DNA from 3 places in the Paenibacillus sp. FSL R5-0636 genome. Region 3 is predicted to be linked to each of the others. Evidence: riboswitches for the same ligand, from Rfam matches in the RefSeq annotation. Region 3 holds a riboswitch; each other region holds the start of a gene.
What was found. Region 3 has a riboswitch for cyclic di-GMP ahead of MKX34_RS02435 (choice-of-anchor A family protein). Riboswitches for the same ligand answer to the same signal wherever they lie in the genome.
Positions count from the first base shown of each region.

Region 1 (3,286 bases), 120 kb from region 3:
ACATTCGCAGCGGGTACACTCGATCTGAACTCCGACCCTTCTGTCATCGTTAATATTCCTAACCTGAAACCAGGTGATACTGTAACTAAATCCTTCAAATTGAAAAACGATGGTTCGCTCGATATCGGATCTATCATTCTGAATACATCGACTCAAATCACGGATGCTAAAGGAGATAACTACCTGGATTTAGCCGAGTTCATTAAAGTTAAATTCCTTAGAAATAATGATAAAGGAGTACCTATCGTCTCTCCTGAAAATGTAGTTTATGAGACTACACTTGCTGCTTTAAAAAGTCAGCATCCGGATCTCGTAAAAAATACAGGTTGGGATCAACTCTTTACCGAAGCATCCGGTATTAAAGCCGGTACCAATGACAGCTTCTCCGTCCAATTCGAATTTGTGGAAAATAACCAAGATCAAAATATTTTCCAAGGCGATAGCTTAACACTGACTTGGGATTTCGTAGCTAAACAAGGTGCGAAAAAAGACTACTAAGATCAATAAAGTAATTTAATAAAATACTCGAAGAGCAGCAGATCCTGAATCCGGCCACGGATAAGCAGATTGCTGCTCTTCTCTTTACAATAAACTTTGTCCGATTTATTGATATTTGCTATACTAATAACAAAAATTACGGAGGGGCGTCAGCATAGTGCCACAGAATATGGGCCAACGTATCCAGCAGCTCCGCCTAGACAAGGGTTTCTCCCTATCTGAGCTTGCGGACAGAGCAGATGTGGCTAAGTCGTATCTTAGCAACGTGGAGAGAAACATCCAATCCAATCCATCCATCCAGTTTATCGAAAAGATCGCTGACGCGCTTCAGGTATCCATTCATGCCCTACTCTATGGAGAACCAAATGATGCAGAGGAATCACATTTAGATTCGGAATGGTTCCGATTGGTGCAGGAAGCTATGGACTCAGGCATTAGCAAACGCGAATTCAAAGAATTTCTGGACTATCAGAAATGGAAGCTCGATCAAAAGGATTAATACTTCCTACTAATCTGGTACGATCCTCTCTTCTACTAAATCATATCGAAAAAGGACACAGCGAAGAACCGCTGTGCCCTTTTTCGATATGTAACCCCTCTAATGTATTACTGCACGATCTGCACAGTTTTCTCATGAAAGAACTGGCGGATTTCATCTGCCTTAATGCCAGCCTTCTTAGCTGCTAATAATAAATGTACCCACTCTTGATCCAGATCAATAAACTGCTGTTCTCTGTTGCTACCCTGGTTGGACTTTTCCAAAAAATCTCCCCCTAAGATTTTACGTCCCCAGGCAATCCGGCTGTCATAGTATCTCTACCTTAGACCCGCGACTTTGTGCCCCTGCCTTTCGGCAAGTTTACCTTTTACTGGACCCTTTTCACGAAAGGATCTGCTTAAAAAACTATAATATTACTATCTGCAATAACATTATACAAAAAGAAAGCGGAAAAGTGTGTCGATTCCTGGTTACTTTCTATTTTAAAAACGAAAAATAAAAGATTTTTTTTCAAAGATCTTGTCCGATTATCACGATACTCGTCCGTTACATAAAATAAATTGTACTAGCAAAATAAATATTTACTGACCTAATAGTTAAAAATAAGGATAATAGAATCATTTTAATAGGCCTTTAGAATGGGTAATGAGAAGAAACACCCTTCTTTTCATTAGAACAAGCTAACCTATACCATTTTGCGAACGTATTGGACGAAAGAATGAATTGATTACAGTGGCTGAAAGTAGCACAATAAGATGAGAAATGAAACCGCAATCATCACAGCTCCAGTAAGCGTTGACACAAAATGTCACGTATGGAGTTCATCCGTTAAGGAGGATGTATTCATGGCAGCCAAAGAGCCCTATAACGAATCCATTTGGAGTAAGTATTACGGACCCAATTTAGGCTACATTCAAGAAAGATATGAACAGTTTGTGAAAGATCCCTCCACCGTAGAAAATAATTATCGCGAGCTTTTTACAAATTCGGGACCCCCTCCCCTAACTCCGGATAGCGAACCGGCTCCTCAGCCGCGCATCTCGGGAGACACCGAATGGCTTAGAAAAGCAGTAAGAGCTTCCAAGCTAATCGCCAATATTCGTATATATGGCCATATGGCCGCTGAAATTGATCCGCTGGTACGCGATCAGAATCCCATGGCAAAATATCTTGAGCCTGAAACCTATGGGCTGACCCGCGAAGACCTGATTGCACTACCTGCCACGCTTATATGGGAAAATGCGCCGAATGATGTGCATACCGGGTGGGATGCCGTGCAACGTATGCGTCAGGCATACACCAAGACTATCGCCTATGAATTCGGGCATGTGCATGAAGAAAAAGAACTGCAATGGCTAAATAGACAGGCAGAATCCACCAGCTCACCAGCACCCCTGAATAATACAGAACGCAAAGAGCTCCTGAACCGCCTGATTCAGGTAGAGCAATTTGAAACCTTCCTCCACAAGACTTTTGTAGGTCAGAAGCGTTTCAGTCTTGAAGGCAATGATGCTCTTGTGCCGATGTTAGACGAAATCGTACGCGCTGCTGCACATGACGGTGCAGAGCATATTTTGATGGGCATGGCGCATCGCGGTCGCCTCAACGTTCTTGCACATATTTTGGGCAAACCTTATGATATCATATTTTCAGAGTTTCATCATTCTCCGAACAAGGAGCTTTTCCCTTCCGAAGGCTCCACAGGCATTAACTATGGCTGGACAGGTGATGTGAAATACCATCTCGGTGCAGACCGTGCTGTCCGTGAAGGAGAAACCGTACGCACAAGAATAACACTAGCGAATAACCCAAGTCACTTGGAATTCGTCAATCCTGTCGTGGAAGGTTTCACTCGTGCCGCACAAGAAGACCGGAGCACTGCAGGATTGCCGAAGATTGATACCAGTAAAGCTATGGCGGTGCTGATGCATGGTGATGCTGCTTTTCCAGGTGAAGGAATTGTTGCAGAAACGCTTAATATCGGCAAACTTCAAGGTTATCAAAATGGTGGGACGATCCATATCATTGTTAATAACCGAATTGGTTTTACGACTGAAAGTGAAGATTCCCGTTCTACGCATTATGCGAGTGACATCGCCAAAGGGTATGAAATCCCGATAGTCCATGTCAACGCTGATGACCCAGAGGCCTGCGTAGCAGCCGTACGTTTAGCTAGCGCATACCGCCATCAATTCAAAAAAGATTTCGTAATTGATCTCATCGGCTACCGCCGTCATGGTCACAACGAAATGGATGATCCTGAAACCACACAACCTATTGTCTACGGCA
Region 1 is NZ_CP150232.1:430,690-433,975, reverse strand. It holds gene MKX34_RS01910 (TasA family protein) at 1-498, shown strand, start outside; gene MKX34_RS01905 (helix-turn-helix domain-containing protein) at 668-997, shown strand; gene MKX34_RS01900 (anti-repressor SinI family protein) at 1,105-1,260, opposite strand; cyclic di-GMP riboswitch class I at 1,288-1,372, opposite strand; gene MKX34_RS01895 (2-oxoglutarate dehydrogenase E1 component) at 1,843-3,286, shown strand, end outside.
Region 1: another riboswitch for cyclic di-GMP. It lies ahead of MKX34_RS01900 (anti-repressor SinI family protein); the one in region 3 lies ahead of MKX34_RS02435 (choice-of-anchor A family protein).

Region 2 (3,286 bases), 570 kb from region 3:
CAGGAAATCTGAGGATAACAGCGATCGGAAGTCCAAAATCCCTTGGAGTGGTTCATACCTAATAAATTTTTTAAAAAATGCATCCGCTCGAACTAGTGCTAAGCGGAAGCTATACGTTTTGATAACAATTCCATTATGCTCGATTTCCATAATTCAAGGAGGGTTCATTCTATGAAAATGGTACTTCTATCAGGCGGTTCAGGTAAACGGTTATGGCCGTTGTCCAACGACTCACGTTCAAAGCAATTTCTAAAGGTACTTGAAAGCCCTCAAGGTGAACCAGAATCCATGGTACAACGTGTCTGGAGACAGTTGGAGGAAGCAGGGATGGCAGAATCATCTTATCTGGCCACCGGCCGCGGCCAAGTAGAAATGATACAAAGCCAACTGGGAAGTCATGTGCCGATTATCGTTGAACCGGAGCGTCGGGATACTTTTCCGGCTATCGCCTTAACAGCTACCTATCTTTATTCAGTGGCAGGTGTTTCTCCAGCGGAGACGGTAGCAATATTGCCTGTTGACCCTTATGTAGAAGCATCCTTTTTCGATACCATAGCTATGCTTGAGGGGACCATGCTGGAAAGTGGAGCAAATCTGGCACTAATGGGTGTTGTTCCTGAACATGCCTCAGAGAAATACGGATATATTATTCCTACCACTGAAGAGGCGGGGGGGAATGGTTTTATGAAGGTGAGTCACTTTCAAGAGAAACCAGACCGCATACAAGCAGAACAGCTCATCGAGCAAAATGCATTGTGGAATTGCGGAGTGTTTGCCTTCCGTTTAGGGTACTTGTTAGATATTTTGCAGCGTAAAGGGTTGCCTTTAGGATATGAAGAATTGCAGAAGCAGTATAAGCTATTGTCTTCCATCAGCTTTGATTATGAAGTGGTGGAGAAAGAAGAACATATTGTGGTGCAGCCGTATGATGGATTCTGGAAGGATCTTGGAACGTGGAATACGCTGACAGAGGAAATGAGCAGCAAGCATGTAGGAAAAGGTTTTGTGACGGCGGATTCTGAGGGGACTTGCTTGATTAATGAGCTGGACATTCCGATTACGGTAATTGGTGCGAAGGATCTGATCATTGCAGCTAGCCCGGATGGAATTCTAGTTACCCATAAAGCTGAGAGCCCACGGATTAAAGAAGTGCTGAAGACCTTTGAACAGAGACCGATGTACGAGGAACGCCGCTGGGGCCATTACAAAGTTATTGATTATGTGAAATATGATGAAGGCAATGAAGTGCTGACCAAACGGATTTTTATATCCGAGGGGAATAATATCAGCTATCAATTACATCGCAAGCGTAGTGAAATTTGGACAATCGTCAGCGGCGAAGCAAGTATTGTGCTGAATGAGAAAAAACATAATGTGAAGGCTGGGGACGTGGTACGTATACCGGAAGGAACGAAACACGCGATCCTTGCTTTGACGGATGTTGAGTTTATAGAGGTACAGACGGGGTCTGAATTAGTAGAAGAAGATAACATTCGTATTACTTTAGACTGGAATGATATAGAACTACAACAATTCATTTCATAGGTCTAACCTATCTATTTAACCAATTCAAAATTTCTTGAAACAGGTAAATTGACTCAATTATCAAAAAAAGTCATAAAAACACTAAATATATCATTAATTGTCGTCGATACTTACGGTAAGAGAGATTATTTCTCTTAAATTGAAAAGGCAAACCTATCGAAAGGTAGGGACGCAAAGCTATAGGGCCTTCGAAAGAGTGGCAGCCTGGCTACCGAAAGGGAGATTATTTTGAAAGCTTACCGTACGTATCGATTGTTTGGTGCATTTCTGTCACTCGTCCTGTTTCTGACTGCACTTCCGCTTGCTGTTGGAATTTCGCCGTCTATTGTCATAGCTGCTTCAAATTCTGGAACGCCAGTTACCCCAGGTGCCTCACCTGAAGCCGTAAAGCTGCTTAACTATTTTTACTCGATCTCAGGAAAAGGCATTATTGCTGGTCAACATGACTATTTAGAAAGTCCAGATGAAATTAACAATATGCTGAAGGGAACCAGCGGACAATATGCGGCTCTTCACGGTTATGAAATGGGTGCGATCAGTGGTCAGTCCGAAGCAACGATGGCTTGGCAACGTCAAAATGTGGTGAACAGCGCCATCAACTGGAATAAAGCGGGCGGGATCGTAGCTATGACTTTTCATGCTAACCTGCCGGGCACCTCTTATGACTGGGATAATGTGAAAAAAACACTTAGCCAGAGTGAGTTCGATAGTTACGTTACACCGGGTACTAAGCAATATAATAATCTGATCGCTGAGCTTGATAAGGTGGCAGTCTCTTTAAAAAGCTTGCGTGATGCCAATGTTCCGGTGCTTTGGAGACCCTATCATGAAATGAACGGGAACTGGTTCTGGTGGGGGAAGAAAAATAACTTTTCTAAACTATGGAATATAATGTATGACCGTTTTGTTAACGTTCATAAATTAAATAATCTGTTATGGGTATGGAGTCCGAATGCTCCCAATGTTTGGTCAGATCCTTATGCGCTAACTTATCCAGGTGCTGATAAAGTAGATATTCTGGCAGCAGATATATACGAAAATGATTACCAGCAAAAATACTATGACAGCTTGTTGAGTCTAGCCGCAGGCAAACCGATTGCGATCGGGGAGAATGGTGAAATGCCTAATCTGGAGAAGCTTCAGCAATCGCAAAGTAAATGGACGTATATGATGAGCTGGGGAAAAATGCTTTACGAAAATAACAGTGCAGACACAATCAAAACATTTATGAATAGCAACTACACCCTGACCAGAGATAAATTAAATACTGGTCTGGCACCGACACCTAGCGCCGCACCAGCGCCGGCACCTTCCGAAGAAGAGGGGGAGGCAGCAATTCCTCTCGCGAAGGGGCTTGCAGGAGAGTATTACAACAACATGTTATTGTCGGGAGCGGCAACTCTTAACAGAACTGATGCAATAATCGATTTCAATTGGCGGCAAGGCTCGCCGGATGCCGCCCTCGGGATTGATCGTTTCTCCATACGTTGGAGCGGTAAAATTAAGCCGTTATATAATGAGCAATATACATTTTACACTACCTCAGATGATGGTATCCGTGTCTGGGTGAATGGGGAATCCGTGATTGATAGTTGGACTAAGCAAAGTGGTACTGAGCGTAAGGGCACTATAACGCTGAAGGCTGGTCGGCTATACGATATCAAGGTGGAGTATTACGAGAATGAAGGCGATGCGAGAGTCCGCTTGATGTGGGAAAGTGCTAGTCAAGCTAAAGAGACAG
Region 2 is NZ_CP150232.1:1,117,045-1,120,330, forward strand. It holds gene MKX34_RS04780 (sugar phosphate nucleotidyltransferase) at 172-1,545, shown strand; cyclic di-GMP riboswitch class I at 1,682-1,761, shown strand; gene MKX34_RS04785 (glycosyl hydrolase) at 1,774-3,286, shown strand, end outside.
Region 2: another riboswitch for cyclic di-GMP. It lies ahead of MKX34_RS04785 (glycosyl hydrolase); the one in region 3 lies ahead of MKX34_RS02435 (choice-of-anchor A family protein).

Region 3 (3,286 bases):
TCTACCGTTTATTATTTATTCTTTTTGGAGAACTTGGTTCTCATTAATAATCCGATAAGTGCAAAACCCAAACCTGCTACATAGTAAGGTGCAGGACTTGATTCACCCGTTTTTGGCAATTCCTTCACAGGTGGCTTACCTAATGGGATCGTATCGTCCACTACGATGATTTCATCAGGTGTTGGTGTTGGCGTTGGTGTCACTGCCGGTACCGGACCTAATGGGATCTCATCATCATCAACAAGTACTTCTGTGCTATTCGACGGTGTTGGTACTGGCGCTGGTGTCGGCGAAGCTACAGGCCCAAGCGGCACAGGATCTTCTGCAAGAACTATAGTGCCAATTACGGATGATGGCGTGGGTGTCGGGAACACCGAAGTCTCTGGTGTTGGTGTTACCTCTGGCGTTACCGTCGGTGTCGGTGTTGCTTCAGGCGTTACCGTCGGTGTCGGTGTTGCTTCTGGCGTTGGCGTCGGCGTTGGTGTCACTGTTGGCGTCGGCGTCACTGTTGGCGTCGGCGTCGGTGTTGGTGTCGGCGTTGGCGTCACTGTCGGCGTTGGCGTCGGCGTCGGCGTTGGTGTCACTGTTGGCGTTGGCGTCGGCGTTGGTGTCACTGTTGGCGTTGGTGTTGGCGTCGGCGTTGGTGTCACTGTTGGCGTTGGCGTCGGTGTTGGCGTTGGTGTCACTGTCGGCGTCGGTGTCGGCGTTGGTGTCGGTGTCGGTGTCGGTGTCGGCATTGGTGTCGGCGTCACTGTTGGCGTAGGCGTTGGTGTCACTGTCGGCGTCGGTGTCGGTGTCACTGTTGGCGTCGGCGTTGGCGTTGGTGTCACTGTCGGCGTCGGTGTTGGCGTTGGTGTCACTGTCGGCGTCGGCGTTGGTGTCACTGTCGGCGTCGGTGTTGGCGTCGGCGTCGGCGTTGGTGTCACTGTCGGCGTCGGTGTCGGTGTCACTGTTGGCGTCGGTGTTGGTGTCGGTGTCGGCGTCGGCGTCACTGTTGGCGTCGGTGTCGGTGTCGGCGTTGGTGTCACTGTCGGCGTTGGCGTTGGTGTCACTGTCGGCGTTGGCGTTGGTGTCACTGTTGGCGTTGGCGTTGGTGTCACTGTTGGCGTTGGTGTCACTGTTGGCGTTGGTGTCGGCGTTGGTCCAGGTTCATCACCATCGTATGGATAGTGGTGAAATTCACCACCACCAGTCCCTTTGAGTGAAGCCGCCACTAAAGTACCGTTAATCTGACCATTAATAAAATCAACATGAGCATAGGGGGCAAGTATGCTTCCCATTACACCTATGCCTGCCATATCAAGATACGCAGCTTGGCTAAAGTTAAGCAAAATTTTCTTGCTGTTCAACACGTTATTAGGTAGAAATCCGAAGTTTTTCATTTTTACGTTAGAACCATCAATATTAATAATTGCTGTAGATCCTGAAGGAACATTTATTGTAATTCCATAGGTATTAGAGACGTTATCTCCTGGAACATTAAAAACATTGACCGCAGGATCTGTACCTGTCAGGGTAAGACTGCCATATTGGTACACTGTTGTTCCATTCGCCGGCAATGCTGCAAGTTCTGCTGATTTGTCCTTCAAAGACTGACCTACGGCTGAAAAGTCAATCGTACTCCCCTGTCTTTTTGTACCTCCCTTGAGGAGCGTTACATTCCCTGAAAAATCTCCCCCGTGCACGATATTCCCATAAACAGTACCTCCGTTGAAAGTAAGATTCCCTCCAACAACAAGTGTGTCAGTCAAGGAAACCTCAGCAGCGGTCAACCTATCTCCAACACTATAGTTGGTTAAAGTAACGTTACCTCCAGCAGCAAACCTTCCTTCCGTATCCGAAACCGTTGTTATATCCCCTAGAATAAACACGTTGTAGACCCCTGCAATTCCCAATGTAGAAGAACTACTAGCTCCAGCAACTCCAGCTCCTAATGAGGAAAGCCCACTACCTACCGTCAAAATCCCAGCTAATACAAGCGAGAGTAACGGTCTTATTCTTCTTTTCAAATGGCACACCTCCTAAAACTATGATTTATATTAATCAGAATAATTACCAGAAACTCTAAAGGACCTAACAACAAAAAAGACCGCCAAAAAGAAGTGGAATTCCCTTCTCATGGCAGTCGGACGGTCATTGTGCCTTTAAGACACTTTAGACTCCTGGACTTTGCGTCCCGCCCTTTCAGACGGTTTGCTATTATCATGACTATATATATGTATTACACTGCAAGTCCAGAACTGGTAGCCGAAGCATTCTCTCCAATAACCGTCTATGACTTTTAATACTTTTTGAATTAATAACAGTTTAGCGCCCGGCACCCACAATTGTCAATCAATTCCTTTCGATGATCCCCCTCATTATTACCATACAAAAAAAGCGCCTAAAGGCGCTTCGCATAAGGTTTTTCATTAAATTTTAAAGTAACTGTATATAGCCCAATATGGATATCCATAAGGGAACACTCAGAATTAAACCAAAAAACAATCCACGCTGGAGGCTGCCCTCTTTTTCCATCATAATTCTCCTTTATGTGCGTCCGATACATTAATTTTTATTATTACAATTTTAATATAATTTATTCTTCGTTATTTAGTTGTGAATTTAATCACATTGAATAAGCTGTTTAGAAATACCATTGATTATTTTTGGAATATCGGGGTAGAATACGAATATACGTTCCTATTAGAGGTGATGAGATTCATGCATAGAGCAGAAAGCAGGGACAACATGCTGGTGAAATCTTATTTATTGCTTCCGATGATTTTATCAGCTTTCGAACGGGACTCCGCCATTTTATCTACACACTTACGAACACCCGCCCCTTATCTGGAGGTGCTTGGAACAGCTGCTGCAGTAGCTACAACAGATCTAAGGGATGTTCGTGCAGAAATGAGAAGACGGGGAATCAAGGTGTATGAGCAAAACAGACTTAATACGGGAATTGAAGCCAAGTATATATGTCGTGGCTATCACGAACGAATGCTGCTGTTGAATGACATTGTTGCGGCTCAGGCTGCCATCCATATGCGCAGATACCTAGGGCTGGATATTTCCTCTTTTAAGAGTTACGAAGAACAGTATCAGATTAAATAAAGCTGTATAGAAGCCGCTCTACTCTCCCCCCAATCAATTAGTGAACAAAAAAATAGGCCTTACCATGGGAGTTGGCAAGACCTGAGAGAGATATACCACAAAACACTGGGGGGTGTTTGGTGTCTTCAATATATACCTCGAACCTGAAAAAAAGCTGATAGGCACATAAAAATTACATTAAAAATATCAT
Region 3 is NZ_CP150232.1:551,277-554,562, reverse strand. It holds gene MKX34_RS02435 (choice-of-anchor A family protein) at 12-2,009, opposite strand; cyclic di-GMP riboswitch class I at 2,118-2,208, opposite strand; gene MKX34_RS02430 (hypothetical protein) at 2,704-3,096, shown strand.